3 regions of the Paenibacillus sp. EKM206P genome follow, and region 1 is predicted to be linked to each of the others. Evidence: riboswitches for the same ligand, from Rfam matches in the RefSeq annotation. Region 1 holds a riboswitch; each other region holds the start of a gene.
What was found. A riboswitch is a leader RNA that binds a small molecule or an ion and turns the genes downstream of it on or off. The one in region 1 is predicted to bind cobalamin.

Region 2: another riboswitch for cobalamin. It lies ahead of cobJ (precorrin-3B C(17)-methyltransferase); the one in region 1 lies ahead of G9G53_RS04595 (ABC transporter substrate-binding protein).
Region 3: another riboswitch for cobalamin. It lies ahead of G9G53_RS01805 (ABC transporter substrate-binding protein); the one in region 1 lies ahead of G9G53_RS04595 (ABC transporter substrate-binding protein).

The regions. Positions count from the first base shown of each region.
Region 1 covers NZ_JAAMNQ010000002.1:189,147-199,990, forward strand. The annotation lists gene G9G53_RS04590 (nucleobase:cation symporter-2 family protein) at 1-730, shown strand, start outside; cobalamin riboswitch at 1,482-1,679, shown strand; gene G9G53_RS04595 (ABC transporter substrate-binding protein) at 1,897-3,477, shown strand; gene nikB (nickel ABC transporter permease) at 3,493-4,422, shown strand; gene G9G53_RS04605 (ABC transporter permease) at 4,437-5,252, shown strand; gene G9G53_RS04610 (ATP-binding cassette domain-containing protein) at 5,252-6,169, shown strand; gene G9G53_RS04615 (ABC transporter ATP-binding protein) at 6,166-6,942, shown strand; gene nikA (nickel ABC transporter substrate-binding protein) at 7,101-8,726, shown strand; gene nikB (nickel ABC transporter permease subunit NikB) at 8,773-9,717, shown strand; gene nikC (nickel ABC transporter permease subunit NikC) at 9,717-10,547, shown strand; gene G9G53_RS04635 (ABC transporter ATP-binding protein) at 10,568-10,844, shown strand, end outside.
Region 2 covers NZ_JAAMNQ010000002.1:432,256-443,099, forward strand. The annotation lists gene G9G53_RS05685 (Ger(x)C family spore germination protein) at 1-393, shown strand, start outside; gene G9G53_RS05690 (hypothetical protein) at 386-610, shown strand; gene G9G53_RS05695 (GerAB/ArcD/ProY family transporter) at 653-1,807, shown strand; gene G9G53_RS05700 (uroporphyrinogen-III synthase) at 1,909-2,760, shown strand; gene G9G53_RS05705 (LOG family protein) at 2,962-3,516, shown strand; cobalamin riboswitch at 3,574-3,759, shown strand; gene cobJ (precorrin-3B C(17)-methyltransferase) at 4,071-5,867, shown strand; gene G9G53_RS05715 (sirohydrochlorin chelatase) at 5,960-7,033, shown strand; gene cobK (precorrin-6A reductase) at 7,030-7,809, shown strand; gene G9G53_RS05725 (precorrin-8X methylmutase) at 7,978-8,622, shown strand; gene G9G53_RS05730 (cobalt-precorrin-5B (C(1))-methyltransferase) at 8,697-9,842, shown strand; gene cbiE (precorrin-6y C5,15-methyltransferase (decarboxylating) subunit CbiE) at 9,835-10,844, shown strand, end outside.
Region 3 covers NZ_JAAMNQ010000001.1:366,556-377,399, forward strand. The annotation lists gene G9G53_RS01775 (DMT family transporter) at 1-450, shown strand, start outside; gene G9G53_RS01780 (Cof-type HAD-IIB family hydrolase) at 590-1,390, opposite strand; gene G9G53_RS01785 (lipoate--protein ligase) at 1,553-2,554, opposite strand; gene cobD (threonine-phosphate decarboxylase CobD) at 2,715-3,818, shown strand; gene cbiB (adenosylcobinamide-phosphate synthase CbiB) at 3,808-4,779, shown strand; gene G9G53_RS01800 (histidine phosphatase family protein) at 4,829-5,581, shown strand; cobalamin riboswitch at 5,704-5,895, shown strand; gene G9G53_RS01805 (ABC transporter substrate-binding protein) at 6,102-7,109, shown strand; gene G9G53_RS01810 (FecCD family ABC transporter permease) at 7,106-8,152, shown strand; gene G9G53_RS01815 (ABC transporter ATP-binding protein) at 8,149-8,982, shown strand; gene cobT (nicotinate-nucleotide--dimethylbenzimidazole phosphoribosyltransferase) at 9,026-10,096, shown strand; gene cobU (bifunctional adenosylcobinamide kinase/adenosylcobinamide-phosphate guanylyltransferase) at 10,093-10,659, shown strand; gene cobS (adenosylcobinamide-GDP ribazoletransferase) at 10,656-10,844, shown strand, end outside.

The DNA.
Region 1 (10,844 bases):
GGTGGTTGCTTATGCGATGGGAATGGTGCATTTTGCTCCCGTGGCAGATGCGTCATGGGTGAGTGTTGCGGAGCCATTTTATTTTGGTAAGCCAGAGTTTAGCATTATGGCAGTTTGTACGATGGTTATCGTCAATATTGTCAGCATGGTCGAGTCTACGGGTGTTTATCTGGCAGTAGGCAAGGCGATTGATCAAAAGGTAGAGCAAAAGCAGATCGTCAATGGACTTCGTTCGGAAGGACTTGCGATTATGCTTGGGGGTATTTTTAACGCGTTTCCTTATACAGCCTTCTCGCAAAATGTGGGTCTGATCTCGCTCACACGCGTCAAATCGCGGAACGTTATTTTTGCTGCGGGCGGTATCATGGTTGTTCTCGGTTTGCTGCCTAAGCTGGCTGCTTTAACGACAGTGATTCCTAACGCTGTGCTGGGCGGGGCGATGATCGTTATGTTTGGCTCGGTCGCTGCATCAGGCATGTCTATTTTGTCAGAAGTGGATCTGCGAAAGGAAAGCAATCTGCTGATCGCAGCATGCAGTATTGCTGTGGGCCTAGGTTCTGCCGTTCTGCCACAAATGTTCGACCAGCTGCCGAGCTTTGCCAAAATGCTGTTGCAAAATGGTATTGTTTCGGGCTCGATTACAGCGATTGTCTTGAACATCGTTTTGACGAGAAAACAAGGGGAATCGGTCAAAAGCGTGACGGTTCAGGAGGTTCCACAGAAGGTTTGATGATTAGGAATAAAGATAGCCGGAGAGAGGCCGTATGCCTCTTTTCCGGCTTTTTGGCATGGGGTTATCCAGATAGTAGATACCCTTGCTGTCTGGGGATATATAGATAAACTGCGGGATGAAATAGGTAGCTCTAATTTGGTGCGTTTTCCAGTTTACTTACTAGAAGAATTTGCTAGAGTGGTGGGTGATATCATGGTATAATTTACCTTATGGATTTTGAATAGTGGTGGATGTTTTCGGACCACGGTGCAGCTTCCCGAAAGGGGGTGAAGCCGATGGTCACACTTGTGTCGTGCTACGATGTATTGCGTTGGATGGTTACATTACTAAGCCTGGTGTTTAGTATTCGTAAACTTTATCGCTGGCTGCGTCGGAAATTTCGGAACAAGCGAAAACCCACCGCGTAATTAGGTTGGCCCCTAACGGTGGGTTTCGTTTGCATTAACCATTAGTTATGCAGCGCGCCGTGGGTGATCCACAGCCTTTCAAGTCCTAAGAGTCTTTGCCGTTGGCGCGGCGAAGACTCTTTTTAGTATACGGACACGGTGGTTTACTCTATACCTAATTTTAACACTTCAATTGCGTGCACGCAATTGGAGGTTAGGTCTTGTTTCTACCTTATCGTTCAAATTTAAATTATTGTGCAGCCTTTATTGACAAGCCTGTGACAACAAAATAAGATCGTAATGAAAAGAAATAAAGGAAGAAAACAGGTGTGAGCCGGACAACTCTATGTATGGGGTTTCGTAGAGACGATGTACATAGTTGTTGAGCATGTTCACTTAAAAGGGAAGTTCGGTTGATTCCGACACGGGCCCGCCACTGTATACAGGCATCAGCAGGATACTGCTGGAGCTTTCAGAACAGCCACTGGAATTGTGAAGAACCGGGAAGGCCTGAAAGATACGCCTGGAGTCAGGAGACCTGCCTGTTTTGACATCACTGTCAGACCCACGGGATGCTGGGGAGGTGGTTAGGCGTGCTGCATACGGAATGTCTGAAACCGATCTGATCCCTTCTATGTTTTTGGAGTTGGCTTCGAGGTGAGTTCTGACATTTTATATTGAAGGCATTTCTGACTGCTAATTAAGTGGTCTGGAATGCTTTTTTCGCGTTTTGCGTTAGTTTTATGCGGTTTTACAAGATAGAGGGGGATTCATCGAATGATTAGCAATCGTAGCAGGCGTTCATGGTTGATATGTACAGGGGTGATGCTGCTGCTGGCAGTTATGGCTCTTTCGGGATGTGCCAGCAATAGGACGTCGGATAGCTCCGGCAAGGGTGAAAACGCGTCAGCACAACAAACAGCGACAAATAAAAAGCTGGTAATGGCGTATACATGGAAACCGTCAGGCGTTGACCCGCATGGAGATAATAGCTGGGATGTGATGCGATCCGGTGCAGGTGAGACACTGGTACGTTTGAATGAAAAGCTGGAGCCTGTGGCTTGGCTGGCAAAGGAGTGGAAGCAGGATAGCCCTACAGTTTGGACGTTCAGCTTGCAGGATAAAGTCACTTTTCATAATGGAAAAAGTATGGATGCAGCAAGTGTAAAAGCGTCTTTGTTACGCTCTATTGAGAAAAGCCATCTGGCGAAGGATTTACTGAATGTGAAGTCCATTGATGTAAGCGGCCCGCTGGCCTTGAAGATCACGACAAACCAGCCAAATGCGGCGTTGGTGTCCAATCTAGCTGATCCATCGACGATTGTACTGGATGTGGCATCAATGAAAGATGAGCAGAGTTACCCAGCGATGACAGGCGCCTTTAAAGTCAAAGCGTTCAACAAGGACCAATCCTTGGTCGTAGAGCGTTATGACGGATATTGGGGCGAGAAGGCACGATTAGCTGAAGCGACGATGAAGTTCATTACGGACGGGAATTCGCGCCTGATGGCGCTGCAATCCGGCGAGGTGGACGTAGCGACGGATATTCCGGTTGATAACGCAGAGGTACTGAAAAAGAACGACAAGTTACAAGTACTGTCAGCTCCGTCCTTGCGCACCCATATGATCGTGTACAATATGGAATCGCCAGTATTCAAGGATGCGGCGAACCGTAAGGTGGTGGACAGCCTGATTCCACGCGCATCGATTGTGAGCGCCGTCATGAGGGGCTTCGGTACGGAGGCAAGCAGCCCGTTCCCGAGCATTCTTCCCTTCGGTAAAGTTGAGCGTAAAGCGCTGGACGGAACGGCAGAGCAACTGTTGACGAAGGATGGCTGGCAGAAGGACGCCCAAGGGACATGGACTAAGCAAGGCAAGCCGTTCGAGGTTACGCTGCTGACTTTCCCTCAGCGTCCGGAGCTCTCTGTTATGGCTGAGGTCATCCAAAGCCAATTGCTGAAAGAGGGAATCCAGGTCAAGATTCGCAAGGTGGAAAATATCGACGAGGCGTTGACCAAAAACGATTGGGACTTTGCTATGTACAGTATGCTTACTGCTCATACAGGAGAGCCGCAATATTTTATGGACATGTTTTATTCTTCGAAAAGCGAAGCCAATGTAAGCCGTTATAGTTCCAAACCGCTAGAGAGTATTCTGAACAGCTTGAAGCTGGCGAAGGATACAGCGCAGCGTAATGCTGTGACACTACAAGCGCTGGATATCATCAATACGGATTTGCCACAGTCGTTCATTGTGCATCCTGATAATGTGTTTGGTGTGAAAAAAGGGGTGGAGGGTTTTACACCCCATCCGATCGAGTATTACTACATTACAGCGCAATCCGATATTGCGGAATAACGAGCTGCGTATCCTATGATTCGTTTTATACTGGAACGTGTGGCGCAGCTGCTTATCATTGTATTCGTGGTGTCCACGCTGACTTTTGTACTGATGCGGCTGGCCCCTGGAGACCCTGCTACCATTTTGCTCACCGCGCATAATATCCCTGCCTCTGAGGAGGCGTTGACGACGCTACGAAAGGAACTGGGCTTAAACGAACCGCTTCATATTCAATATGTGAACTGGCTGCGGGATGTGTTCACAGGGCATTGGGGCACTTCGTATGTATCCAAGGAGTCGGTGCTAGCCGAACTGTGGAACAGACTTCCTGCTACTGTGGAGCTAGCTGCTGCGGGCTTCGCCGTCATGACGGTGCTTACGCTGGGGCTGGGGCTGGCTGCCTCGCTAAAAATCAGCGGCCCACTGGATCGTCTGGGCAGGCTGTTCGCCCTGCTGGGATCGTCGATCCCCTCTTTTTGGTTTGGTTTTCTGTTGATCTATCTATTCTCCGTTCGCTTGGGCTGGCTCCCATCCATGGGAAGGGAGGACTGGACACATCTAGTGCTCCCAGCGCTGACTCTTGGCGCAGGTTTGGGAGCTGTGCAAGCACGCGTACTGCGCGCTCAAATGCTGGAGCTGGGTGACCGGAATTTTGTGAAAGCAGCGAAGGCTCGAGGCTTTTCACGTTTGCATATCCTGTTTTTTGAGATATTTAGGCATGCGGTTCTGCCTATAATTACACTGCTAGGTACCAATCTATCATTTATGCTGGCAGGTAATGTGATTGTAGAGACCATTTTTTCATGGCCGGGGTTGGGCAAGTATTTTATAGATGCGATTACACAGCGAGATTATCCGGTGATTCAGGGGTATGTTATTTTCGCCGTATTTTTAATTGTAGGAGTTCAGTGTTTGGTGGATGTGGTCCAGACGGCGATAGATCCGAGGCTACGTTTGCGTTAAGGAGGAAGCTGAAAATGAAAAAGATACGGCTTCCCTTTAAAGGAGGCTTGCTGGCAGGGGGCTTACTGTTTGGTCTGATCGTGCTGCTTGGGTTATTAGCTCCATGGGTCGCTCCTCATGATCCTCTCCAAGTGGACCTTTTGAACCGCCTGGCACCACCTAGTCGGAAATACCCTTTCGGTACGGATCATCTGGGTCGGGATGTGCTGTCACGGCTCATTTACGGGATTCGGACGAGCGTGCTAATCGCATGTGCAATTACTGTAGCTACGTTGTGCTTCAGTCTGCCTATAGGGTTGCTTATTGGTTATGTGCGCGGACGCGTGGACCAGCTGGTCATGCGGGGAATCGACGGCGTACTGGCTTTTCCTGATATTATTTTAACAGTGGCAATTGTCGGTATTTTGGGTCCGGGTTTTGTTAACATGACCCTTGCCATTATTGCGGTACGGTGGGCGGGCTATGTCCGATATATCCGTAGTCTGGTTCAAAAAGCTTGTCAGGAGGACTACGTTCGGTATGCCCGTTTATCCGGCAATTCACACGTACGTATACTGAGTCGTTATGTATTGCCACAAGCGTTGCCGCAGTTGTTGGTTTATGCGGTATGGGATATCGGACGCGTGGTGCTGATGATCGCTGGGCTGTCCTTTCTTGGACTGGGGGTACAGCCGCCTAAGCCAGAGTGGGGCGTGATGCTGCATGATGCCACCTCATATTTTCAGGTGGCTCCGCATGTCATGATTTTCCCAGGCTTGGCGATTATGCTATTCGTACTTGCCTGCCAGCTTTTGGGTGACCGCTTTTCGGAAAAGGAGGCGGCCAAATAGTGGAGGATCAAACAGCCCTTGGGGGCAAGGATACGATAGAACAAGTGGCAGGTCGAAAACCGTTGTTACACGTGGAACATTTGGAAATCTGCCGCACAGGCGTAGGAGCAAGCAGAAGTGGGAGCAAACCACTGCTGCGTGATGTGAGCTTTTCCATATATTCAGGGGAGATTGTGGTCCTGACTGGACCGAGCGGATGCGGCAAGAGCCTGACCGCTCACGCAATCGCAGGCATGCTGGAGCCAGGTATCGGTGTTACGCATGGGCGTATCTACTATAACGGGGAAGACATTCTCCCGTTCCAGGAACGGCGCTGGCAAAGGCTGCGCCGAGAGGATATTGCCCTGCTCATTCAACAATCGCTGAGCGGGTTAAACCCGATCCGGACTGTCCGCGCCCAGCTGATGGATACGCTTAGACTGCACGGGCGGCGTTGGATGCCGCAAGACCAGATGGAGCTGGGGCACGCTGATGCTACCCCATCCCACACTGCATCACAGCAAGTCCATCCACTGAGCGTGCTGTCACGGATGCGGCAGGTGCTGAGCCGTGCCTCTGAAATAGCCAGAGGAGGCGCTACTCCAGTGCGGGAGGCCTATTTGCGCTCTCTGCTCTGCAAGGTAGGGTTTGCAGATCCTGAGCATATTTTGTCGTCATATCCTTTTGAACTAAGTGGAGGCATGTGTCAAAGGGTGCTACTGGCTGCCATGCTAAGCTCCGGTCCGAGCCTCTTTATTGCCGACGAGCCTACTACGGCGCTGGATGTGATCAACCGCGACAAGGTCTTGGCATTGCTGCGACAGTTGAGAGAAGACTTTGATCTCACCATATTGTTGATCTCACATGATCGCCAAGGTATGAGTCGCATAGCAGATCGAGTGTTGGAGATGAGCCTGGAAGGAAGGATGCACCAGTGATGCTGGAATTGAAGAATGTGACCAAAACATACCCTGTCCGCAAACGGAGAAAAGGTTGGTTCAGCACGCAAGATAGCGAACAGGCCGTGAAGAAGGTGAGTCTGGAGCTACGACAAGGAGAATGTCTTGGACTGGTTGGAGAAAGTGGAAGTGGCAAAAGCACGCTGGCACAATGTATTCTGGGGCTGGAGTCGTTGACCTCAGGAGAGATTTGGCTGGATGAACAGCCCATTCACACCGGAAAGATGAAGGATGTTCAGCTGTACAAGCGAATCCAGTTGGTTGCACAGGATTCGTCCTCCTCGCTGCATCCCCGTATGACCATTCGAGATATTTTAATGGAGCCAATCCACAACTATTTCCCTGAGCGAAAGCCGCAGGCGCTGGATATTTGTCTGTCTCTATTGGAATCGGTAGGATTAGAGGCTGACAGTCTGGAAAAATACCCAGCTCAGCTGAGTGGCGGGCAAAAGCAGCGGGTATGTATTGCCCGAGCTTTGGCGGTGGAGCCAAATATTATCTTGTTCGATGAATCGATCGCCAATCTGGATACGACAACGCAGTCTTCTGTACTGGACATGCTCAAGAGAATGCAGGTGGAACGTCAGTTGTCCTACCTATTTATCACTCACGATCTCCCATCTACTCGTCAGTTTTGTGACCGGGTTGCCGTCATGGTTCAGGGGGAGATTGTGGAAATATTTAGGGAATGGGATGAAGACTTGTTACAGCATGAGTACACGCGTACTCTGTTTCAAACGTTGGCGAATTAAGCCATAAGTTTAGGGTTTTTCAAAATCCTCATTCTACAAATTTAAAAGAAATAAGAGGGTTGCTTGTCGAATAGTGTTGACAAAATTGAGCGTGATACCTATTCTAAATATGATTATGATAATCATTATCACATATATAGAAAAGGGGAAATACATTGATGTCCGTTCGACACCGCAAGACTGCTACCCTTATGTTGGTGGCGCTCCTCTTATTATCCGTTGTTTTGGGCTGCGCAAAGCAGGAGAACACACCTGCATCCACCTCTACTGACGGAGCTGCCAATGAAAAGTCGATCACGCTATCGTGGCCGCGTGACATTGGCACGATGAATCCTCATGTATACAATCCTTCCCAACTTTTTGCACAATCCATGGTTTATGAGCCGTTAGTCAGCTACAAGCAAGGAGGCAAGCTGGAACCTGCTTTGGCTGAATCCTGGACTATTTCCAAGGACGGTAAGACATATACGTTTAAGCTGCGCAAAGGTGTAAAATTTTCGGATGGGACACTATTTAATGCGGCCATTGTCAAAAAGAACTTTGACGCTATCATGAAAAATGAGAAAACACACAGCTGGCTTGGTATAGTAGGCGTTCTCGACAAAACTGAAGCTGTAGATGACAGCACTTTCCGAATGACGCTCAAAGAGCCATACTACCCAGTGCTTCAGGATTTGTCTGTCGTTCGTCCGTTCCGTTTTCTGGGTGAAGCTGGGTTCCCGGATGATGGAGATACGTCCAAAGGAATCAAGAAACCTGTAGGTACAGGACCTTGGATGCTGGATGAATACAAGCAAGATGAGTATGCAACCTTTAAGCGTAATCCGAACTATTGGGGTACTGCACCGAAGGTGGATAAAATTACGGTCAAAATCATTCCCGATGGCGAAACCCGTGTGATGGCCTTTGAAAAAGGCGACCTGGATCTGATTTATGGAGAGGGTGTCATTAGTCTGGATGCCTTCAAACAGCTTCGCGACACGAATCAGTATGTTACCACGCTGTCCGAGCCTGTCGGAACAAGAAGTCTGTTGCTCAACTCGTCCAATCCCAAGCTGGCAGACCTTCGGGTACGTCTGGCCCTCCAGCATGGCTTTAACAAGCAGGCAATGGTGGAAGGTGTGACTTCAGGGCTGGAGGAAAAAGCGGATACGGTTTTATCCAAAAACTATCCGTATACGAATGTAAACCTACAGCCTGTTGGCTATGATGTGGAAAAATCCAAAGCGTTGCTGGATGAGGCTGGCTGGAAGCTGCCCGCAGGCGGTACAGTACGGGAAAAAGACGGACAACAGCTGGATTTTGAGCTGATTTTTGATAAAACCGATCCAATCCAAAAGGCGATGGCTGAAACCATTCAGGCCGAATGGGGAGAACTGGGTGTCAAAGTGAACCTGACCGGACTGGAGCTGACGGTTCAAATTAAGCGCCTTAGATCCAACCAGTTTGATCTGTACTTCTGGTATAACTATGGTGCGCCTTATGATCCGCATTCCTTTATTAACGTCATTGCCAAGAAGAGCTTCGGAATTTCCGAGACGCTGAGCGCCCTTCCCATGAAGAAAGATCTGGATCAGCAAGTACACGAGGCGCTCTCATCGACAGATGAAACCAAGCGCCAAGAGCTGTATGCTTCGATTCTGAAGACGCTTCAGGAGCAATCTGCCATTGTGCCTATTTCGTATATTAAGAAAACGGCAGTGTATCAGAAAAAGATTACGAACTTTGTATTCCCGGCCAATCGGGATGAAAATCCGTTTGGTGGGCTTGAAATCGGGAAGTAGTTAAAACTGAAGGGTAACGTTCGTTTACAGGATAGGAGGACAACTTATGATCAGCTATATCGGGAAGCGAATGGTAGCGGTCATTCCTATTGTTCTCTTTGCCACCCTCGTTACCTTTGCACTGATTCATATTTCACCAGTTGATCCGGCCGAGGCCTATTTGAGTGCTGCTCATATTTATCCTACTCCAGAGATTCTGGAGCAGAAAAGACATGAGTTCGGGCTGGATCAGCCTTTGCTGACGCAGTATATGCATACACTTCAAAGAATCAGTCAATTGGACTTTGGTACTTCGTATCTGACCAACAAGCCGGTATGGGATGAGGTCAAAGTTCGGCTGCCCGCCACTTTTGAATTGGCTGTGAGCAGTATGGTGCTATCTATTCTAGTGAGTATCCCGTTGGGCGTGCTAGCAGCGATGCGTAAAAATGGCTGGATCGACATGCTTAGTCGAGGGATTTCATATTTTGGGGCGTCTATTCCCCAGTTCTGGCTGGGATATTTGTTAATCTTCTTTTTCTCTGTTCGATTGGATTGGCTCCCTGTAGAGGGGCGAGGAACGTGGCAGCATCTGGTGCTGCCCACGTTAACCCTGTCGCTGGTTCTGATTGCTTTATATACGCGCCTGCTGCGTTCCAGTGTGTTGGAGCAGCTTCAGGAAACGTATGTGCAGTATGCGAGAACTAGAGGAATCCGTGAGTGGGTGATCATGCTCAAGCATGTACTGAAAATTGCCATTGCTCCACTGATTACAAGTATGGGTATGAACCTGGGCAAACTTTTGACCGGAACGATTATTGTGGAGCAGGTGTTTTCATGGCCCGGGTTTGGCCGTTATTTTGTGGAGGCGATTTTTAACCGGGATATTCCCGTCATACAATGCTATGTGTTTTTGGCGGCATGCCTGTTCATCGTATGCAATTTGCTCGTTGATCTGGTGCATTTGTATATGGACCCCCGTATTTCATCGAAGGGACGAGCAGAGCAGTGATGATAAGATTGCGTACAATGTTCAAAGGTCAAAAGGTAATCGTGGTCTGCTCTGTCGTACTGGCTGCTCTTTTTATTATTATGGCGCTAGCTCCTTGGCTGGCTCCCCATGATCCGGTTAAAGTCAGTTTACTGCACAAGCTGGAGGGACCTTCCAAAGAGTACTGGTTGGGAACCGATCATTTGGGTCGGTGCAATTTATCCCGGTTGCTGTATGGCGCACGGATTTCGCTAGGCTTTGCAACCTTAATTTTCCTGTCCTCGCTTAGCATCGGCGTTGTGGTCGGGTCGCTTGCGGGTTATGTGGGCGGCTGGGTCGATAGTGTGCTGATGCGGTTTTGTGAAGGTATTATGGCGTTTCCGAATTTGGTGCTTGTGCTGGGCATTGTCGGTATTTTTGGACCGGGCCTCATGCAGGTGCTGCTTGCATTAATGATGGTGCAGTGGGTGTATTATGCCAGAATGTGCCGCAATATGGTCGTCAGTCTGAAAGAACGGAATTTTATAGCTGCCGCAAGGATCAGCGGGTCCTCCTCAGGAGCCATTATCCGGCGGCATATTATTCCGAATGTGCTGCGGCCGATTGTGGTCATTGGTACGCTGGAAATGGGCTGGGCGATCATGGATATTTCTGCGTTGTCTTTCCTCGGTTTGGGCATCCAACCGCCGACCCCCGAATGGGGAGCGATGATTCATGAGGGAACGGGATACATCCGCAGCCATCCGGAATTAATGATCTATCCGGGGGTTATGATTCTGGTGGTGGTGATGGCCTTCAATATATTGGGGGAGGCGCTGTCCGACCGATACGGAATTGCCAAACGTCAGTAAAACAGGAGTGTGTTACAACGATGGACGACAGGGCGAAGGTGCTGGAGGTCAGCGGCTTACAGGTGAAGCTCAGAACCGATGCAGGGACGGTGTCTCTGCTGGAGCCAACTCATTTTGAGCTGAAAAGGGGACAAGTTCTGGGTCTTGTTGGCGAGAGTGGAAGCGGCAAAACCGTGACTTGTAAAGCGTTGCTCCAATTGCTGGATCGCCAGACGATGGACATAGAAGGAAGTGTCCGTCTGAACGGGCGTGAGCTGAACGGAATGGCGGCCGAGGAGATGCGCCGTATTCGAGGCA
Region 2 (10,844 bases), 240 kb from region 1:
AATAAAGTCCATATTAAGCCCTATATTCAGGGGAATGAGATTCGAATGACCGTTCATATGAACTGCAATGGGAATGTGAAGGAGAATGAGACGGATTTCGATATTTCTAACGAGGAAAATTTGAAGTGGCTGGAACATCAGACAGCCGAGGAAATTAAGAGGGAACTGGGAGAGGGTGTCAAGGTAATCCAGCAAAAGTATCACTCAGACATACTTGGTTTGGGCCGGGCTATTATTACGAGTCACCCGGATGAATGGAAACGGATTAAACCTCAATGGGAGCAACTATATCCCAAGGTGGAGATCACCATAGATCCGGTCGTGCATATTGAGAATATCGGTGCGGTCACCAAACCATTCGGGGTCAAAAAGGAGAAAATCCAGAATGAATAAAGTATTCTTATTACCTTTATTGCTGGCTATGCTCTTCATGTATCTGATTGATCGCAAAAGTATTAATAGTGCACCTGCCATCAATCGTTGGGTCTCCCGCGTATTGTATGTTATTAGCATTGGTATCTGGATTTACGGAACATCGACGAAGAGTTCCGTTTATGTGGCTACATGGATTACCCGTTTTATTGACTTGTGGCTCCCCCCTACGTTGTAAATCGTGTATTGGATGCCTGCGGAGAAAAGGAGGATGACCTGTATGAAACAGTTCACAACCAGACAAATCGTACTGCTGGGTGTATTGATGGAGGTCGGTATTACCCTTATACATGCTCCGGCGCAGGCAGCGGATCACGCGAATCAGCATGCCTACTGGACCTGTATAATTGCGGCTATCGTGCTATGCTTGCCGATCTGGGCGATGTTGAAACTCAAGCGTCGTTTTCCTGACCAGGATCTAATGCAGGCGATGGTGAGCTCTCATCCTGTGCTGGGACGTATGCTGCTTGCAGTCTACCTTATTTTATTCCTGATCATTTTTGCACGGGATTTGAGAATTATCACGGATTTAGTGGAGGTTGTGCTTTTGCCGCTGACTCCGATTGTGGTCACTTCTCTTATTTTGCTGTTGACTCTGGTATTTATGGCCAAAGGCGGAATAAGCACCATCGTGAATATGGCCGAGATTTTTTTGCCGATGTTGATTTTGACGCTGTTGACCATGCCACTTTTTTTTGGGCGTAATATGGATTTTTCGATGCTGAGACCCTACTTACATCCAGAAGTAGAGGGAGTGATCAAGGGCAGCTGGCGCATGCTGGGATATATGGCCGATATCCTGATGGTTCCCTTTGTGATTTCTGGAAAGAGTTATAATGGACGTAGTGCGTGGTATGGGCATTTGCTCGGAACCGCTTTTCTGATCATGCTGGTGTTGCAGTCGGAGTTGGTTATTGGTGTTCCTATCTTGTCACGGCTGTTCTATCCATCGTATGAACTGGTGCGTCAATTGCAGCTAACGGACTTTCTGGATCGGTTCGACTTGTTCGTGGCAGCACTGACCGTACCCACCTTTCTTACGAAGATCGGAATTGATCTGTACGTTACCAGTTTGGCGGTAAAGCGTATGTTCTCCCATGCCTGGGGGAGTCTGATGGTTTGGCCCGTAGGTTTGTTAGGTTATGTCTGTTCGTTTATGCTGTTCTCCAACATCGTGCAAGTTTTTGATTTCAGCCGGGAGTGGACCGCGGTGATGATCATTTTTTTTGTACTTATGCCCTTGGTACTATGGATGTTGCTCCGACCCAAATCTAAAGGGAAAGGCGGAGATGATAAGGCATCTAACGGAGAGCGGGATAGCAGTAGTCAGCTAGAAAGCCGGCAGGGAGACAGAACAGGACACACCCACTTATAAGATTCCTGTATTCATCGAAAAAGTAATTCTTATTTGTCTTTTACCCCTCTGATTGTATACTTGGTAGAAAGAAATACGACTTCTACTAGGGAGGAAACAGAATGGCACAACGCATGGCAGGTAAGAGAGTCGCTCTTGCTGGTCCCCGTAAAGCAGACGAAATGGCGCTGCTAGTTGTGAAGATGGGAGGGGAGCCAGTACATCGTCCGGCCCAGGGCACTGTTTTTCTAGATGATATCGAGCTGCGCAACGCTGTTGTATCGTGGGTAAAGAACCCTCCGGACTGGTACATCTTCACGACAGGCATGGGGCTGGATGCCCTGTTCGATATGGCAGAGGATATGGGCGTGGCTGAGCAGATTATAGAGTTGCTGCAATCCTCCAACATTGCAGCGCGGGGCTACAAGACGGTCAATGGACTCAAAAAGCGTGGCTTTACGCCAGCAGTACGAGACGAGGACGGAAGTTTGATCGGATTGACAGGAGCTTTCGCCCCATACGATCTGAAGGGGAAGGAAGTGCTGTTGCAACTGCATGGCGATCCAGCCCCACGGTTGGTAAAATGGCTGGACGAGCAGGGGGCAGTGACCCGCCAGGTACTTCCTTATAAGCATATCCCACCTGAGGAAGCAAAATTGCAGGCGTTACTGGAGGATGTTATCCATCGTAATGTTGATGCCGTTACATTCACGAGTGGTCCGCAAATTCGATTTTTGGCCCAATATGCCAGAGAGCAAAATCGAATCGAGGATTTACTGGAAGCTTTTCGTGAGGATGTGATTGCTGTATCCGTAGGGAAGGTGACTGCACAGTCCATTGTGGAAGAAGGGATTGATCGAGTCGTGTTTCCAACCGAAGAGCGCATGGGCGCGATGATGGTGGAGCTGGGCAAATATTTTGAACATAACGATTCGGTGCATGGCTGTGGTCTGAAGATCGTGAATGGTCATTGAAATGAGATCAAAATTATAAATGCAGATGCTAAAAAATGAACTTATATTTCGGGATACAGAGTAAAATAAAGATAAGGGCCTACGAGGTCTTTATCTTTTTTTGTTGGACATGCATCGACAAAGATTTTTGTTATAGCGAAAATGTTTATCTAATATAATGAATAAGTTTCGATGCTACTTAGGACAGGAGCTGAGACGTTAATGAATTCTATTTGCGTATTTGCCGGGTCCAGACCTGGACATTTATCGGTATATGTTGAGGCAGCAGGCAAACTGGGAGAAGCCATGGCTCGCCATCATATCCGTCTGATCTATGGCGGCTCTAGCAGGGGGCTAATGGGAGAGGTGGCAGATGGAATGCTGGCGGGTGACGGTCAGGTCACTGGCATTATGCCCACCCTGTTATTTGATGCAGAGATCATTCATCGGGGAGTTACCGAATTTATTGAGGTAGCAAGCATGCATGAGCGTAAAGCGGCAATGAGCGAGATGGCCGATGCTTTTATTGCCCTTCCGGGTGGTTTGGGAACCTTTGAAGAGCTGTTCGAGGTACTATGCTGGGCGCAAATCGGCATTCATCGCAAGCCCATTGGGCTGCTGAATGTGAATGGATATTTTGACCCGTTAGTAGAAATGGTGCGTCATAGTGTGCAAGAGGGGTTTACCGGGAGTGAGCATCCAGCGCTACTGAGCATCTCCGCAGACCCGGACGAATTGCTACATATGTTAAAAAATAAAGCACAGAACTTGAAATAAAGCTTTTTTCGTGCTTGCACAACTGATTGAGGCAAGGTTATGATAAGACCCATAATCAAATAGCGGACAGACAAGGTGCCTTTGCGGTTGAGCAAAGGGTAACAGGGAATCGGGTGCAAATCCCGAGCGGTCCCGCCACTGTAAGGAAGAGGATTTTTTTAATTGGTCACTCGTGAAAAACGGGGAAGACGAAAGAATCCGTTGATGCCAAGCCAGGAGACCTACCTTGATCTGTATGCACCGTTAACCTTCGCGGAGAGGATGGGTGTACGAAATCAGGAAATCAGGCACACGTTGCTTTTTCCATGTTGGCTAGAGGTTTGCGTGGATATGAACGTGCAGCAGCGTTTGAAGCGTAAACAGACAGATGGAAAACAACGGCAGGCTGGAGGAAGACAAATCGTGTCTTCTTACGCTGTTTGTTCGTCTGATGAGAGATACGTACATAGAAACCCCATCCGGGCAGGATGGGGTTTTTTTAAGTTACACGATGTGCATAAATCATTGAAATAGATAGGATAGCTGCCCTGAAAAGGATGAATAGGAGGAGTACGATGAGCCCATTAGGAAAATTGTTGGTGATTGGATTTGGACCAGGAGATATGGAACATATCACAAAACGGGCGCTGGATGCGCTGGACGAAAGTGAGGTCATTATCGGCTACAATACCTACGTTGATTTGATCCGTCCGCTGTTGAACGGACAGGAGATTGTACGCACAGGGATGACAGAGGAAGTGAGCCGTGCGCAGGAGGCGGTTCGCCAAGCAGAGATGGGCAAGAAGGTAGCTGTCATTTCCAGTGGAGATGCGGGAGTCTATGGTATGGCAGGGCTGGTGTACGAAGTGCTGATGCAAAAAGGCTGGCGACGCGAGGGCGGGGTTGAGGTAGAAGTCGTACCGGGGATCTCGGCTATACAGTCCTGTGCTTCACTGTTGGGGGCGCCAGTGATGCATGATGCGTGCACGATTAGTCTGAGTGATCATCTGACCCCGTGGGAAACGATCGTAAAGCGTGTAGAAGCTGCGGCTTCGGCTGATTTTGTGATTGCATTATACAACCCGCGCAGTGGTCGGCGTACCCGCCAGATTGTGGAGACGCAGTCCATTTTGCTGCGTTACCGTGATCCGCAGACTCCGGTTGGGCTAGTGAAGAGCGCTTATCGTGAACGTCAGCAAGTTATTGTAACGACGCTGGAAGATATGCTGAACCATGACATCGGGATGCTGACGACTGTAATCATCGGCAATTCCTCGACGATGGTGTATGACGGTTTGATCGTGACTCCGCGCGGATATCAGCGCAAATACACGTTGGATGCGACCGAGCAGGCGCTCAAGCCGCATCAGCGTCTCCGCACGGAAGCGGAGCCGTGGTCGCTGGGAGCGCAAGAGGGTACACCGCAGGCAGGAGCAGCCCCGACTACGCCCGCTGGACCCTCCGCGAGCGGCGCTGCGGTTGCGACGCAGGCACGCCCGCAAGCGATGGCTGCTGTGCAGGCAACAACTGCTGTGCAAACCGGCACGGCCCCGGCATCGCTGGCGGCAGAGGCGCTAAGCCGCCTCGCTGTCGGCGGCAAGCTGCCTGGCGAAGCCAACGCTCGCTGGAGCGGGCAAGCGCCTACCGCCAAGAGCACCGCCGGAACGTCGGCGGTGGCCGGAGCAGGGGCCGCGGCCGGGATGGCGACAGGCGGCTTTGGCAAGCCTGCGCTGTTTGAGGTGGGTGTTTCCCCGGGTGTGGGAAACAAGAAGTTCACCGCTCGCCAGATGGCGCTGCTCGCCGAGGTAGCGGGTGATGATGGCGAGCTGGAATACACGCCGGATCATCAGATCGTGCTGCGCGTGCCGTGTGCAGACCCCGAGGAACTGGTCGGGCGGCTGCGGGATGAACGATTCATTGTCATGCCGGTTGGCGATGTGTTTAAGGTAAAGGCGTGCGACTTCTGCAATATGGAGAAGGATGACGCTGTGCCTGTGGCTGAGCATTTACAGGTTGTACTTGGTGGATTACAGGCACCCAAGGAAACGAGCATTGCTTTGAACGGATGCGGTATGGCCTGCTATGGAGCCGTACTAGAGGATATCGGAATCGTCTATCGCAAGGGTGGGTACGATCTCTTCCTCGGTGGCAAAAAATTCGGCCGCAATGCTCATGCCGCTCAGCCTGTAGCGGAAGGAATTCCGGGTGATCAAATTACGGACATCGTGGAGAACGTCATCGCTGAATATAAGGAAAAAGGGCATCCGAATGAGCGCTTTCATAAATTTTTTAAGCGTGTAGGTGTCGTTGCGGGGTTCCGGCATGAAGATGCACCAGTAACGGTAGAAGTGAATGCGGTTTGTGGTGATTAATGGACTGAAGGCCTGATGAACGGGATACAAGCATATATATAAAATAGGGCGTCATGCAGGCTATCCCTATTAAAGAGGAGGAAACAACAGCAGTGGATGCAATATTGTTGGTTGGACATGGAAGTCGGGACCCGGAGGGGAACCAGGAACTGCTGGAATTTGCACAGGCAGTGGCAGATCGGGTACCGGATATGTGCGTGGAAACCTGTTTCTTGGAGCTGGCACGTCCCAGCATTGCTGATGGGATGCAAACTTGTGTGGAGAAAGGGGCAACACGTGTCGTTCTTATTCCGATTATCTTGTTCGCAGCGGTACATGCCAAAATTGATATTCCGATGGCTATTGACCGGGCAAAGGCGAAATATCCGCAGGTGGAATTTGTATACGGACGTCCGATTGGTGTTCACGAGAAAATCGTCAACATTCTGCTAAGCCGCTTGAAAGAGGCCCGTCCGGTTGCAGTTCCAGCGGGGATGAATAGCGCTGTAGAGGCATCTGTCGAAGTATCTGACGAGGAAACGGCGGTACTTGTATTAGGACGCGGAAGTAGCGATCCAGATGCGAACAGTGACTTTTTCAAAATCACCCGTATGCTGTGGGAGAAGCTTCCTTATACATGGGTAGAGAGCAGTTTTATCGGTGTGACGCAGCCTTCCTTTCCCGATGGATTGGAGCGTTGTGTACGATTGGGGGCCAAAAAGATTATCGTGCTTCCCTATTTTCTGTTCACGGGTGTGCTGATTAAACGCATCGGAGAAATGACCCAGGAATTTGCCGAGGCTCACCCTGCATTACAAGTGGAGATGGGCGGATATTTTGGTTTCCATCCTCAATTGGTTGAACTGGTGCTGGAGCGAGCTAAGGAAGGTTTGTTCGGCAAGGTTACAGCCAATTGTGATAACTGCCAGTTCCGCCTGGAGGCGCAGGAGCACCACCATCATCACCACGATCATGACCACGATCATCATCATGAACATGAACATGAACATGAACATCACCACCACCATCATACACATGAGCACGACCATCATGATCACCATACACACAGCCACGATCACACTCATGAGCATGTCCATGCTCACAGCCATGATGACCATGATCACCATCACGAGCATTCACATACGCCATCTGTAGTGAATGGAAGCGGGCAGGTGAAGGGCTCATGATATTCATGCTATGCGGAACGAGCGATGCTCGGGAATTGGCGCTGCAAATCCGTGACAATGGCTTCAACGTATTGACCTCAGTCGTAACCGAAAGCGCGGCAGCCAGCTTGTCTGAAGCGGGACTAGACGTACGTACAGGCCGAATGACAGCCGATGAAATGGCTGCAATGATTCGGGAGCTTGGAATACAGGCGGTTGTTGATGCCAGTCATCCTTTTGCAGAAGAAGCACATGCGAATGCGATGACAGCCGCTCGCGAGTCCGGGGTTCCTTATATTCGCTATGAGCGGACAGGACTTGTATATGACAATCATCCGTTGCTCCACATCGTGTCTTCCTATGAAGAAGCCGCATTAGAAGCGAAGCAACTCAAAGGTTCTGTAATGCTTACGACGGGCAGTAAGACGCTCGGCACGTTCACCAAGCATTTACTCGGAGACCCGGAGATTCGTCTGGTTATACGCATGCTGCCGCGCCTGGACAATATGGAGAAATGCGGCGAACTGGGCATGGAGCAAAAAAATATTATTGCCATGCAGGGACCCTTTTCCCGCGAGATGAACGAAGCATTGTACAAGCACTATGGCACGACCGTGATGGTCACCAAGGAAAGCGGAAGCACGGGAGCAGTGGATGAAAAGGTTCAATCTGCATTGGAGCTGGGGATTCACGTACTTTTGATTTCCAGGCCGGAAGTGGAATTTGGCACAGTATTTGATCATTTCGACGGAGTCATCAACGCACTGCGTACAGCAAAAGAGAAAACTTCAATTTGAGTTGAGCCTTACCCCTGCGAGTCCAGTTCATCAGGAACGACTTCTGGCATGTATTTAAAATATAGTCATCTTAAAACAGGTGTTTTTACAGGTATCCATGATTTTAGTAGCAATGAATTGTCATTTTCCTAAACTATTTTCTAATTTTCCATAAGGGAGTGGTCTACCATGGATTTCAAAACAGAATTTAAACCGCTAACGGTACAGCCGCAGGAGATTGAAGGCAAAAGCTTCGAGATGATCACAGAAGAATTGGGAGAGCATCCTTTTACAGCAGAGCAATATCCCGTTGTACAGCGTGTCATTCATGCATCTGCTGATTTTGAGCTGGGCCGCAGCATGGTGTTTCATCCAAAAGCGATTGAAGCCGGGATTGCAGCTATTCGCGCAGGCCAGCAGGTAGTGGCAGATGTGCAGATGATTCAAGCGGGGCTGAGTAAGGATCGTATCCGTCAATTTGGCGGGGATGTGCATGTGTACATATCTGACCCTGACGTCATGGAAGAAGCGAAAAGGCTGAATACGACACGCGCCATTATTTCGATGCGCAAAGCGATTCAGGCGAGCGAAGGTGGTATCTATGCGATTGGTAATGCGCCAACAGCGTTGCTGGAGCTGATTCGTCTGGTGAAAGAAGGAGCGGCCAAGCCCGGACTGGTGATTGGCATGCCCGTAGGCTTCGTATCGGCGGCAGAATCCAAGGACGAGCTGCGCAAGCTGGATATTCCGTTCATTACGAATATTGGACGCAAGGGCGGCAGTACAATTGTCGTAGCAGCATTGAATGCGATCTCCTTAATGGCTGTCCGCTAGATGCGGTTGTCCGTTTGCTGTATCATGAAATGAATTGGAACATGATCAGCAGAAGAGGTTAAGGAGGAATTGTCATGGAAAAGGAAGCGGCGTCCGCCGACAAGCCCAAACGGATGAAAAGCGGTGAAGCTCCCGCACCGGACAAGCCAATGCGGTCAGGCTTTACGACAGGAGCTTGTGCGGCTGCAGTAGCCAAAGGAGCGGTACAACTGCTCATCACGGGCATTCCGCCGAAGGAAGCAGTGATATCGCTGCCCGCGGGCTTCGATCAGGCGTTTGAGCTGATTGAGCCTGTGTTGGACGCGGACGAAGCTTCCTGCACGACGATCAAGGACGGTGGCGATGACCCAGATGCCACGCATCAGGCGAGAATTATCGCGTCCGTTAGCTGGCGCGAGGAGCCGGGCATTGAACTGGACGGTGGCATCGGCGTGGGGCGGGTAACGAAGCCCGGTCTGCCTGTGCCTGTCGGAGAAGCAGCGATTAATCCGGTGCCGCGCCGGATGATTACGGAGGCTGTGACAGGTGTGCTTGAGGAGCACGGATCGGCCAAAGGTGTCCGTGTCGTCATCAGCGTACCGGACGGCGAAGAAATTGCCAAGAAAACGCTGAACGGGCGGCTTGGCATACTTGGCGGTATTTCCATACTAGGCACGCGTGGTGTGGTCGTTCCGTTTTCCACGTCAGCTTATAAAGCCAGTGTCGTGCAGGCCATATCAGTTGCGCAAGCGATGAACTGCCAGGAAATCGTCCTGACCACAGGCGGCAGCAGTGAAAAATACGCCATGCAAATGTATGATCAGCTGACGGAAGAGGCCTTTATTCAGATGGGGGACTTTGTTGGCTTTGCTATAAAGCATGGGAAACGGCTGGGAATGAAAAAGATTATTCTCGTCGGTATGCCCGGTAAGCTGTCCAAGGTCGCTCAAGGTATCATGATGGTTCACTCCAAGAGTGCTCCGGTGGATTTTGGCTTTTTGGCTGAGGTCGCGCGTGAAGCAGGTGTGGACGAGTCGCTTGCGGCGGCAGTGGCAGAGGCAAATACAGCTACGCAGGTGGCAGATATGATGACCGAAGCGAATGCGCTGAGCTTTTTTGAAAAGCTGTGTACCTATGGATGTCAGCATTGTCTGGAGCATGCAGGTGGTGGAATCGTTGTGGAAATGGTACTGATAACGCTGAAAGGGAACGTGCTGGGGAGGGCGAGAGTCGGTGAGTAAAGTGATCCGTGTCATTGGTATCGGTGAAAATGGAGCGGCAGGTCTGTCGCAGGAAACATTGGAGCAAATTGAGCGTGCGGACCTGCTGGTTGGTGGAGAACGCCAGCTAGGATTTTTCAAGGCAGCCGCAGGGGAAAAACGAACATTAAAAAGCGGCTTATCCGCCGTGGTGGAAGAATTGGGACGGTTGCGTGAGCACAAGGATATTGTCGTGCTTGCGTCCGGCGATCCGCTTTTTTTTGGAATTGCAGGTTATTTGTCTGCCAAGCTGGGGGCGGAACATTTGGATATTATGCCGCATCTCAGCTCGGTCCAGCTGGCGTTTGCGCGTCTCGGTGAAAGCTGGCAGGATGCGGTGCTGGAAAGCGTACACGGTCGCCCGATGATCGGATTGGCGCAGCGGATTGACGGACAGAACAAGGTCGCGCTGTTGACGGACGACCGCAATCATCCCGGTGCAGTCGCTGCCTATCTGCTGCATTATGGCATGACGGAATATGATGCCTTCGTCGGCGAGTATTTGGGCGGACCGGATGAGGTGTATCGGCATTATACGCTGGATGAGATGGCGCAGAGAACGTTCCAACCACTGAATGTGGTTATTTTGCGCCGCCGTAAGGGTGAAAACGTGCCTGCAATTCGGCGGGGATTTGGCTTCGAGGATGCGGAATTTCACCAGCGCAAGCCGGAAAAAGGACTAATCACGAAGCGTGAAGTACGCGTATTCAGCTTGTCTGAGCTGCGTCTGACCGAGCGAAGCATCGTATGGGACATCGGTGCAGGCTCCGGCTCTGTAGCGGTAGAATGTGCGCGACTGGCTAAGTATGGGCAAGTATTTGCCATTGAGAAGAACGAAGGCGACCTGGCTAATGTCGAAGCAAACAAGATCAAATTCCGCACCGATTTCCCGGTTATTCATGCCAAAGCGCCTGCCGGATTGGACGAGCTGCCAGACCCGGATGCGGTGTTTATCGGCGGGAGTGGGGGAGAATTGTCCGAGCT
Region 3 (10,844 bases), on a different contig from region 1:
CTGGGGGAGCTGTGTTATTCAGGGGGAGCTCTTTATTCCAAGCGAGTGATGGATGTATTTCGTGAAACGAACCCGATTGCCCTGAATGCGGCGCAAATGATCCATGGGGGATGGATGCTGCTGTTACTGTCTGCGATCACGGAACCGTGGAGTTCTGAGGGGTGGCAGTACCTTCCTGCCATGGGGTCTTTACTCTATCTGATCCTGTTTGGTTCGATGATTGCACATACACTGTTCTACTGGCTCATGGAGCGTACAAATCCCCTGTTTCCGACGACGTGGCTGTATATATCACCGCCGATTGCGGTGGGCTTGGGAGCGTTGTTGTATGGAGAGCATGTAAGCTGGTGGATGCTGGTTGGGGTGCTGCTCATTGTGACCGGACTAATCCTTATGAACAATGGAATTATCCGTTTGGTGAACAGGCGTAAGTTACGTTCTGCTGCCTGATATTTTATAGCGGTCAGGTTATTATATGATCTGACAGAAAAGGCCTCCAAACTGTCGTATGTTACTGATCATGCGACAGTTTGGAGGCTTTGTTGTTGTATTACTTCATTTAAGAATTATGGGAGCAGGCACTTTTTGCTTATTCAACATTGAGTACGAATTTGTCGATGGCGTGCTTAACACCATCTTCGTTATTGCTGCGAGTGATGTAATCAGCCAGCTTCTTCAAATCAGGAATGGCATTCTCCATCGCTATGCCGAGACCAGCGCATTCAAGCATTTCATGGTCGTTCCAAGAGTCGCCGATGGCAATCGTTTCCGACAGTTCACAGCCAAAATGGTTTGCAAGGAAGGTAAGCGCGTGACCCTTGGTGCCTTCATGGTGCATAATTTCCAGAAAGTGAGGCTTGGATTTTGTAATGTGAACTTCATTGCCAAGCAGTACGCGAAGTTCAGGAATTAATTCATCCAACACTTCCGGCTCGTCGATAATCAGCAATTTAGGAGCCGGCTGCTCTATAACTTTACTGAATACAGGCTCTACAAAATATTCCGTGTTGTTCAGCTCCGTGTAATCTTTGATTTTCTGATTATCTTCACGTGTGTACAATTTGTCATCAATATACGTTTGTAGATGCAGATTGCGTTCCACGCAGAATTCATACAGACGACGTGCAGCCACGAGTGGAACATAACGCTCATACAGCACGTTTTCGTCCAGCAGGTTTTTAACCAAAGCTCCTTGATACGTAATGATCGGCACGTTCAAACCAGTCTGGCGAGCAATTTTGTGTGCAGAGGCATAAGCTCGTCCAGTAGCGAGGGTAACCACCACACCTTTCGCTACAGCAGCTTCTAATGCCTGTTGTGTCGCTGGTGTAACTTCTTTTTGGTCGTTAATGAGTGTATCATCAATATCAATGGCAATTAATTTATACATATCGGTATTCTCTCCTTTATCTCTATCATGGGGCAATGCTAAAATTGTATCTTATAATATTCAAAATGACAATATCGCAAGGAAAAGGGGACGGCTCCTATAAGAGCCTGTCCCCTTATAACCACTGAAGTATTGGTTTGAAACGATGGGAAAAAGTAACGGTTAGTCTTCCAAAAATACAAGTCCAACAAAATCGTCCAACTCAATATTACCAAAATAGTGCTTCAAATCGAGAGAGGATAAGGCTTGACGTACCTCACCTTCATCATAACGCTTGCCGCGCAGGATATTTTCAATATCAGCAACGTCACCCACACCGAAGAAATCCCCATAGATTTTAATATCACGAATGTAGCCTTCCTTAAGATCCATGCGGATATCAATAATACCGACTGGAAATTTACGTGTGTGCTTTATATTGCTCTCGGGGGATAGACCGTAGTTCCAATCCCACGATTGGTAACGTTCTTTGGATATTTCATGGATTTTGGCCCAATCGGTATCGGTGAGCTTATATTGAGGTACTTGATCCAATTCTGATCCGAATATGAAACGCAACAGTTCCTCGCGAAATTGCTCTATGGTCATCTCACGGTCCATCAGTTCGCTGATGTTAGCTACGCGACTGCGGACAGATTTAGTGCTTTTGGATTTGAATTTTTCGGGATTGGCATGCAGTGATGCAGCCACATTGTCCAGATTCAGGTTAAACATCAATGTACCGTGGCTGAACATACGTCCGCGTGTGGCAAATTGGGCGTTTCCTGAAATTTTACGTTCTCCGACCTGCAGATCGTTGCGGCCTGTCATTTCAGCTTCTACTCCCATTTGGCGCAGAGCATCAATCACAGGTTGCGTAAATTTGAGGAAATTATGAAAGGACTCCCCGTTATCCTTGGTAATAAAACTGAAATTTAAATTACCGAGGTCATGATATACAGCACCGCCGCCGGACAGGCGACGAACGACTTGAATATTGTTATCTCTGACAAACTCGGCGTTGATTTCTTCAATGGTATTTTGATGCTTGCCTATAATAATAGAAGGCTGATTAATGTAAAACAGCAAATAGCTGTCGTCCAGCGGTAGATGCTTGAGCGCGTATTCCTCAATAGCAAGATTAATGGCTGGATCGTGTATCCCTTGGTTGTCGATGAACAGCATGTCCATTCCTCCGTATATAAACTGTGTAATTTTATGTGTGCCTCCTTCTATTGTAACCCAAGTGAGCCATGTACAAAAGCTCATTTGCATTGACGGGACGCAAAAAGCAGCCTCATAATGGAGCTAAATGATTGGAAACGGGCGGAAAGGATGAGAGGCAATGATAGAGGTTTACGGTCATGGCGGGGACAGGGAAACAGCTGCGGCGACATTTGGCGGGACTGCTGCTGATTTTGTAGATTTTAGTGCAAATATTAATCCGCTTGGTCCACCGCCTGAGGTGCTTGAGGCGCTGCAACACTCATTTGACACTGTGATTCGCTATCCAGACCCTGGGCATCGGAATTTTAAAAATATGCTCGCACGGCGACTGCATGTTCCACCGGAGTCGTTAAGTATCGGAAACGGAGCGGCTGAGAGCATGGCGCTCTTGTTATTGGGACTAGCTCCTAAGCGTGTGGGTACAGTGGAGCCGTGTTTTTCGGAATATGCCGAGCTGGCTGGCAAATTCGGAGCTGAGGTCAACCGGGTGTATGGGAAGGCCTCGCTTCAATGGAAGGCGGACGTGGAGGACATCCTTCAGCTCATGGAGCAGGTAGATGTTTTGTTCCTCGGGCAGCCGAATAATCCAAATGGCGTCCAATATAGTGAGCAGGAGCTGTGCGAGCTGGCAGAGGCGGCTGGCACAACGGGTACTGTGCTGGTGGTGGATGAAGCATTCATTGATTTTATTCCGCTGGAACGGCGAATCTCACTGCTGCCTGTGCTGGATCGCTATCCTCATGTGATTTTGATCCGGTCAATGACCAAATTTTATGCCATTCCTGGCCTACGATTGGGTTATGCGATTGCTCATCCGGACTATATCCGGCGAATGACGGCCAAACAGGTGACCTGGAGTGTGAATGGATTGGCGTTGCTGGCTGGCGAGGCGTGTTTGAGAAGTGGGCAAGCATATGAGCACCAAACACAGGAGCTGATTGCTGCGGAGCGCAACCGTCTGTTAACCGGCTTGGCGGAATGGGGCTGCGGTGTCGTTCCCGGTGAAGCCAATTACGTGCTGGCAAGGGCGCCGGGTACGTGGAGTGCATCGGCTATTCAGCAGGCGCTTGGACAACGCGGAGTTCTTATACGTAGCTGTGCTATGTATCCGGGACTGACGACGAGCCATTTTCGGATTGCGGTCAAGGATGCAGAAGCCAACGACAGGCTGCTATCTGTATTGGGTGAAGTGCTGGAGGAGGAACAGCGGCTTGACAGTTAGCTTGATTATCCTGGCAGCCTACCTTTTGGACAGGATGATCGGTGATCCGAGGTGGTTGCCGCATCCAGTCATCGGTATGGGACATGCCATTTCGGCATTGGAAAAATTGATTCGCCGCCAGGTCCGAAGTGACCGGGGGCTGAAACGTGCGGGTATACTGCTTCCACTCATTGTGGCGGGAGGCTCCTTTGCGCTCGCCTGGGCGCTGTTGCACTTGCTTGCCTGGATTCATCCGTGGTTATCTGTCGGCGCAGAAATAGTGCTGATTGCGACCACGATTGCTTCCAAAGGACTAAAGGATGCAGGAATGGCAGTCTACCGAGCGTTGCAGGCGGATGACCTGGCTGCGGCACGGCGGGAGCTGGGCATGATAGTCGGGCGGGATACGCAGCAACTTGATGAGCCTGAGATTGTACGCGGTACGGTTGAAACGGTCGCTGAAAATATCGTGGACGCGATTATTTCCCCGCTTTTTTATGCCTTGATCGGGGGAGCACCCTTGGCGCTGGCTTATCGTGCTGTGAATACGCTCGATTCCATGGTTGGCTACAAAAATGAAAAGTATCTGCATTTAGGCTGGGCTTCAGCACGTCTAGATGATGTGGCTAACTACATTCCAGCACGCCTGACAGCGGCAATGCTTGTGATAGCGGCGTTGATGTACAAACGAGATGCTGCAAGAAGCTGGCGCACAGTCAAGCGAGACGCTCGTCTGCACCCAAGTCCGAACAGTGGCTTCCCGGAATCGGCTGTTGCTGGTGCATTGGGGATTCGTCTTGGAGGATATAATGTGTATCATGGCGTGCGCTCCTTTCGTGCATACATGGGGGATTGGATACGACCGCTAGAGTCGAAAGATATACGGCATACGATCCAGCTGATGTTCGCCGTGTCCAGTATGTTTGTAGGATTGTGTTTGTTAGGAGCCGCAGGTTGTTTTGCCTTGGGATGGGTGCGGTGAGGGTGAGGAGTGACACACTGAATAATGATCGAGCAGGAAGTGACATTTCTTGAAACAAGATATAGCAGCAAAAAGGACAGTAGAATACGCACAAAGACCGAACTCACAGGAGGATAAGGTGCCGTATGATGCTAAAGAAGATCTGCATTGGGATATGGAGCTCGTGTTAGTTCGTCACGGCACAACCTTATGGAACAAGGAACGTCGATATCTGGGACACTCCGACTTAGGTTTGCTACCGGGGGCAGAGCAGGAATTAAAGCCTTTGCAGGAAAAATTGCAAGGTCAGTCCTTTGCTCGAATCTATTGCAGCGACTTAATGCGATGTCGCCAGACCTTGCAGATCATTGTGCCGGAATCAGAGTTGACGTCTGGGCGTTCCCTATCTACTATGCCTCCTATGATGGAACCATGTCTGCGAGAGCTTCATTTTGGCGAGTGGGATGGAAAAACGTATGACATGCTCAAGGATGTGTCGTTGTATCGGGCTTGGATTGATGAGCCGCAACGGATCACCCCACCTGGTGGAGAGTCTTGGACAGATTTTGTAAATCGTCTGCGCAAATTTCTTGACTCTCTGTATGAATGGCGTGTTGCTATGGAAGTTCAACCCATGGATTTGACTGCTACGTCGCCCTCTGTTTTGGTCGTTACGCATGGTGGCGTAATTCGTCAGCTAGCTTGCATGCTGATACCGGGCCATGATTTTTGGAGTCTGAATCCGAAGCCGGGAGAAGCATTAAGGATTCAATTGAGGCTGGCAGGACCGCACAATTACATAGCGGAAATGCTTCCTCATTAGGTTAGACACCAGCGGATAAAGAGGCTGTTTGGGTTGTAAGCCGCCTCATTTTAACCTATAATCATCAAGTAAAAGAACGGCTTGACTACCACTACATCAAATATCCAGCAGACGAGGTCGGCGCAGCGTGATGAAACTATGGTTTCCCTCCCTGCGCTGTTAAAAGGGAAGTCGGTGTGAATCCGGCGCGGTCCCGCCACTGTAAATGGAAACATGCCCGTTAGTCCTCTTTATATGTTACTAAGCATATGAAAGAATTTCAGGACATGTATTTTACCATAAGTCAGGATACCTGCCCGTCCGCCTGTCACCATAATCCTTCGAGGAAAGGATGACGTGTTCGCAGTGACTGTCCATGCGGAAAGAAGCTGCCGCCTGCGCACGATCTGCGCTAACGTGACCCCTGTGTCCTGATATGAGGATGCGGGGGTTTTTGATAGGAAAAAAGGCTAGATTTAGAAGATATCTGATGATGTTCAAGTAACGCTCTTAACGATTTATTTATGAAGGGGTGCAAATCATGGCAGGAAAAAAAATAAAGGTGTGGACAACAGGTCTATTGGCTCTGATTTTGGCAGTTGTGCTGAGTGCATGTGGCGCTAATGGAAAAAATGCAGAAAATAAAGAGGGTCAGGCTTCTTCACAGCAGCCGGGACAGGCAGTAAACGCACAAGAGCCTCCGGGCAAAACGGTTTACCCGCTCACAGTTAAAGATGCAACAGGACAGGAATTTACATTCAAAAAAGCGCCGGATAAAATCGTTTCCGTCTCCCCGGCAGAAACCGAGGCGTTGTTCGCCATTGGGCTGGATAAGGAAATTGTCGGCGTCTCCGACTACTCTGATTACCCGGAAGCAGCTACGAAAAAGCCTAAAGTGGGCGGTATTATGAAACCGAACGAAGAGGCGATCATTGCTGCGAACCCGGAAGTCGTTTTTGCAGGGATATCACTTAGTGAACAGGCTACGACCAAGCTGCGCGACATGGGAATTATGATTTTTAAAACGGAACCGAAGACAGTGGAAGATGTCATGGCTAACATCGAATTGTATGGGAAAATCACCGATCATCAGAGAGAAGCAAGAGCGGTGACTGACAAGATGAGAGCAGATGTAGCAGAAGTAAAAGAAGGAATTAAAAATATCGGTAAAGGGCAGAAGCTGCGGGTATACGTCGAGTTTTCACCAGGCTGGACAGTGGGTAAAGGCGAGTTTATGGACGAGCTGATTACGTTGGCGGGCGGCGAAAATGTAGGTGCCACGCAGAAGGGGTGGTACCAAATCAGTGAGGAAAATATTATTGCTGCGAACCCTGACGTGATTTTGTACAGCAAAAGTGTCAAGGACGACAAAACGGGCCAGACGCTCGGTGATATCATTAAAGCTCGCAGTGGATGGGATCAAATATCGGCTGTTCGCCACAACCGGGTGTTTGCCGTGGATGATAATTTGATCAGTCGTCCGGGTCCACGCGTAACGGAAGGTCTCAAGGAAGTGGCCAAGGGCGTGTATCCTGAAATTTTCAAATGAACCGTAAACTGATCGGCTTTGGAGGGACAGGTCTTGTCCTGCTGTTGCTGACGCTGCTGCTCTGTCTTGGCATCGGCTCGGCCAAGCTTCCGGTCAGCCAAATCACGGGCATTCTGGTTAACCACCTACCGTGGTTAGGCGATACGTTTACACCGGATTGGAATACATCCTCAGAGCAGATTATTTTGAAGGTCAGATTGCCACGAGTGTTACTGGGAATGTTGGTAGGAGCAGCGCTGGCGCTGGCGGGAGCCGGATTTCAGGGTGTGCTGCGTAATCCTTTGGCTGATCCGTATACACTGGGGGTATCCTCGGGGGCTTCGGTAGGAGCGGCAGTACTGATTTATTGGGGCCTTCAATTTTCATTTGTTGGCATATGGACGCTGCCGCTAGTGGCATTTACGACCGGAATGCTTACGCTGTGGATGGTGCTGACGTTGGCACGGGAAGGTGGGAAAATTCCGACACAAAGTCTCATTTTGTCGGGTGTGGTGATGCAATCCTTTCTGGGAGCGGTTGTTTCCTTTCTGACAGCCATGTCGAAGGAGACGGTCAATGAAATATTGTACTGGACGATGGGAAGTCTTAGTCTGCGCGGTTGGTCATATACAGGAATCCTTTTACCTTATGTGGTCATAGGGCTGGTATTTCTATGGAACCGGGCACGTGTGCTGAATATTTTGGCTTTGGGTGAACGTCAGGCGGCGCACATGGGAGTTCATGTAGATGCGACGAAGCTATCTGTTCTGATTATTTCCACGCTGCTGACAGCAGCCGCTGTCTCGGTGTGTGGCGTGATTGGCTTTGTTGGACTCGTTGTACCGCATATCATTCGTCTGGTGACAGGTCCTGATTACCGTATGATTGTTCCATTATCTGCGCTCGGCGGAGCTGTTTTTATGGCTTGGGCAGATACGGCGGCTCGCACATTGTTAGCCCCCACAGAAATTCCTCTGGGCGTGATGACGGCCTTTGTTGGGGCACCGTTCTTCGCATATCTCCTGTACCGAAACAAGAAGCTGCGCAGGGGGGGACTGCTGTGACAGAACAAAGTGAATCACAGAAGGTGCGTGATCGGGCATTAGAGGTAGTGGGTCTGACACGTGCCTATGGAGAGTTCCATGCTTTAAAAAATATAAGCTGGAGCGTCGACGAAGGAACTTGGTGGGGGATTATTGGTCCGAACGGCAGTGGAAAATCGACCTTGTTGCATTTGCTTTCCGGTGTAGATCAGCCAACTTCGGGAAACGTTCATATCTATGGCAAAAAGGTCGGTAGCTACAGCAGGAAAGAGCTTTCCCGACTCATAGCCGTACTCCAACAGGAAGGGCTTCCTCCCGTGGGATACACCGTCAGGGAAGTCGTAGAAATGGGACGTTTTCCCCATCAGGACTGGCTAGGCAGGGAAAAGGGTGTTGATGTGGAGGCGATCGCGGATCGCGTGCTGGAGCGATTGGGTCTTACCACGCTGGCGGACAGAGCATTAGACCGTTTGAGTGGTGGACAGCGACAGCGTGTAGCTTTGGCAAAAGTAATGGTGCAGGAGCCACGAATATTGCTGCTGGACGAGCCTACGACCTATCTGGACTTGCGCTATCAGCTTGAATTTATGGAACTGCTGGCAGATTGGCGCCAAGAAACGGGTGTGACGATCATTGCGGTCTTGCATGATCTTAACTTGACAGCCCAATTTTGCGAAGATTTGCTTGTACTCAAGGATGGAATGGTTGAAGGATTGGGAGCTTCATCGAAGTTATTAACTGAGGATCGGATTCGACGAGTATACGGTGTTGAGCCTGTGATGCTTCCGCATCCTGATAGCGGTGTGCCGCAGCTCTTGCTGCGCAGGAGCGCTTCGGATACAGCAGATTAAATAAACGATGAAACACACTTAAAAAGAGCAGGGAGTGGAAGGTATGAACGACAAGCTGCGTCAGCTGATCGATAGCATTGCCCAGCCGGATGGGGTGGCGGCCTCGGCAGCTTCAGCCCATTTGGACCAATTAACAAAGCCACCGGGAAGTCTTGGAAAGTTGGAAAGTGTGGTCATTCAGCTAGCAGGAATTACAGGAGTGGATAAGCCTGAATTCGATCGTAAAACGGTTATGGTCATGGCTGCGGATCACGGGGTGTGTGAAGAGGGAGTCAGTGCCTTTCCGGCTGAGGTTACACAGCAAATGCTGTATAACATGCTGTCAGGTGGCGCAGCAATTAATGTGCTGGCACGCCATGCGGGCGCAGATGTCAAGGTGGTAGATGTTGGCGTGAATGCGGATGTCGCTCACGCGAATCTGGTGGACCGAAAGGTACGCATGGGTACTTCGAATATAGCTAAAGGGCCAGCGATGCTGCGTACGGAAGCGGAACAGGCGATTTTGGCCGGAGCTGGAGCTGTAATAGAAGCGGTCAAAGGTGGCACACGGCTATTCGTTACTGGAGAGCTGGGCATCGGGAATACCACAGCCAGCGCTGCGGTCGTATGTGCTCTTACCGGGCTAGAGCCGGAAGTTATCGTAGGCCGGGGAACGGGTGTAAATATGGCTGGGCTTACCCGCAAAATAGCGGTTGTCTGCCGCGCATTGGACGTGAACCAGCCAGATGCAAATGATGCGCTCGACGTGCTCACTAAGGTCGGCGGTCTGGAGATTGCCGCCTTGGCAGGAGTTATCCTCGGCGCAGCCGCACATCGCTGTCCAGTCGTGTTGGACGGCTTTATTTCCGGCGCAGCTGCCCTCGCAGCGCGTGCACTTGCGCCTGCAAGCGCTGCGTACATGCTCGCTTCGCACGCCTCGGACGAGCGCGGGCACGCGGCGGTGCTCCGCGAGCTCAAGCTGGAGCCCATGCTTCATTTGGACATGCGGCTCGGGGAGGGCACAGGTGGTGCGCTTAGCTTGCACCTGATTGATGCGGCGTGCCGCATTATGCGCGAAATGGCGACCTTTGCCGATGCAGGCGTATCGGACGGTCAGGGAGCCGCGCAGCGATGAAAGCGCTCGTGACCGGCGGGGCACGCAGCGGGAAAAGCGGCTTTGCCGAGCGATTATGCATGTCGCGCGCGCCTGGCGCATGCTACATTGCAACGGCGCAGGCCTACGACATGGAGATGAAGGAGCGCATCGCCCTTCATCGGGTCCAGCGCGAGTCTGCCGGGTACGACTGGCAGACGCTGGAGGAAGCGCAGGCGCTGCCGGAGCTGCTGCGACGGCTTGGCGGCGATCAAGCGTCGCAGCCATCACCCGCGCCTATGGTGTTAGTCGACTGCCTGACCCTGTGGCTGTCGAACGTGCTGCTGGCCGCAGGCGAGGACGGCGAAGCTGCGTCCAAAGTTGCCATTAATGAACTGACGGCAGCTGTGGAGCAGTATCCGGGGCAGCTTGTCATCGTCACCAACGAGGTTGGTGACGGTATAGTGCCCGAATATCCGCTTGGTCGGCTGTATCGAGATTTGAGTGGGGTTATGAATCAGCGGATTGCCCGTCTTTGTGATGAAGTATTTTTGGTGACGGCGGGTATTCCCGTAGAACTCAAACGGCTGGAATATAAGCTATGAGCCGCGAACGTCAGGCTGTTGCTGCTGCTTTTCAATTTTTAACGCGTCTTCCGGTGAAGGCGGAATTGGATTTTTCCCCGGATTTGCTTAAACGCAGTGCAAGTTATTATCCGCTGGTGGGAGTGGTCATTGGCATCATCGTCTGGGGCTTTGCGGCGCTTGCTTCTATGGTGCTGCCGCCGTTG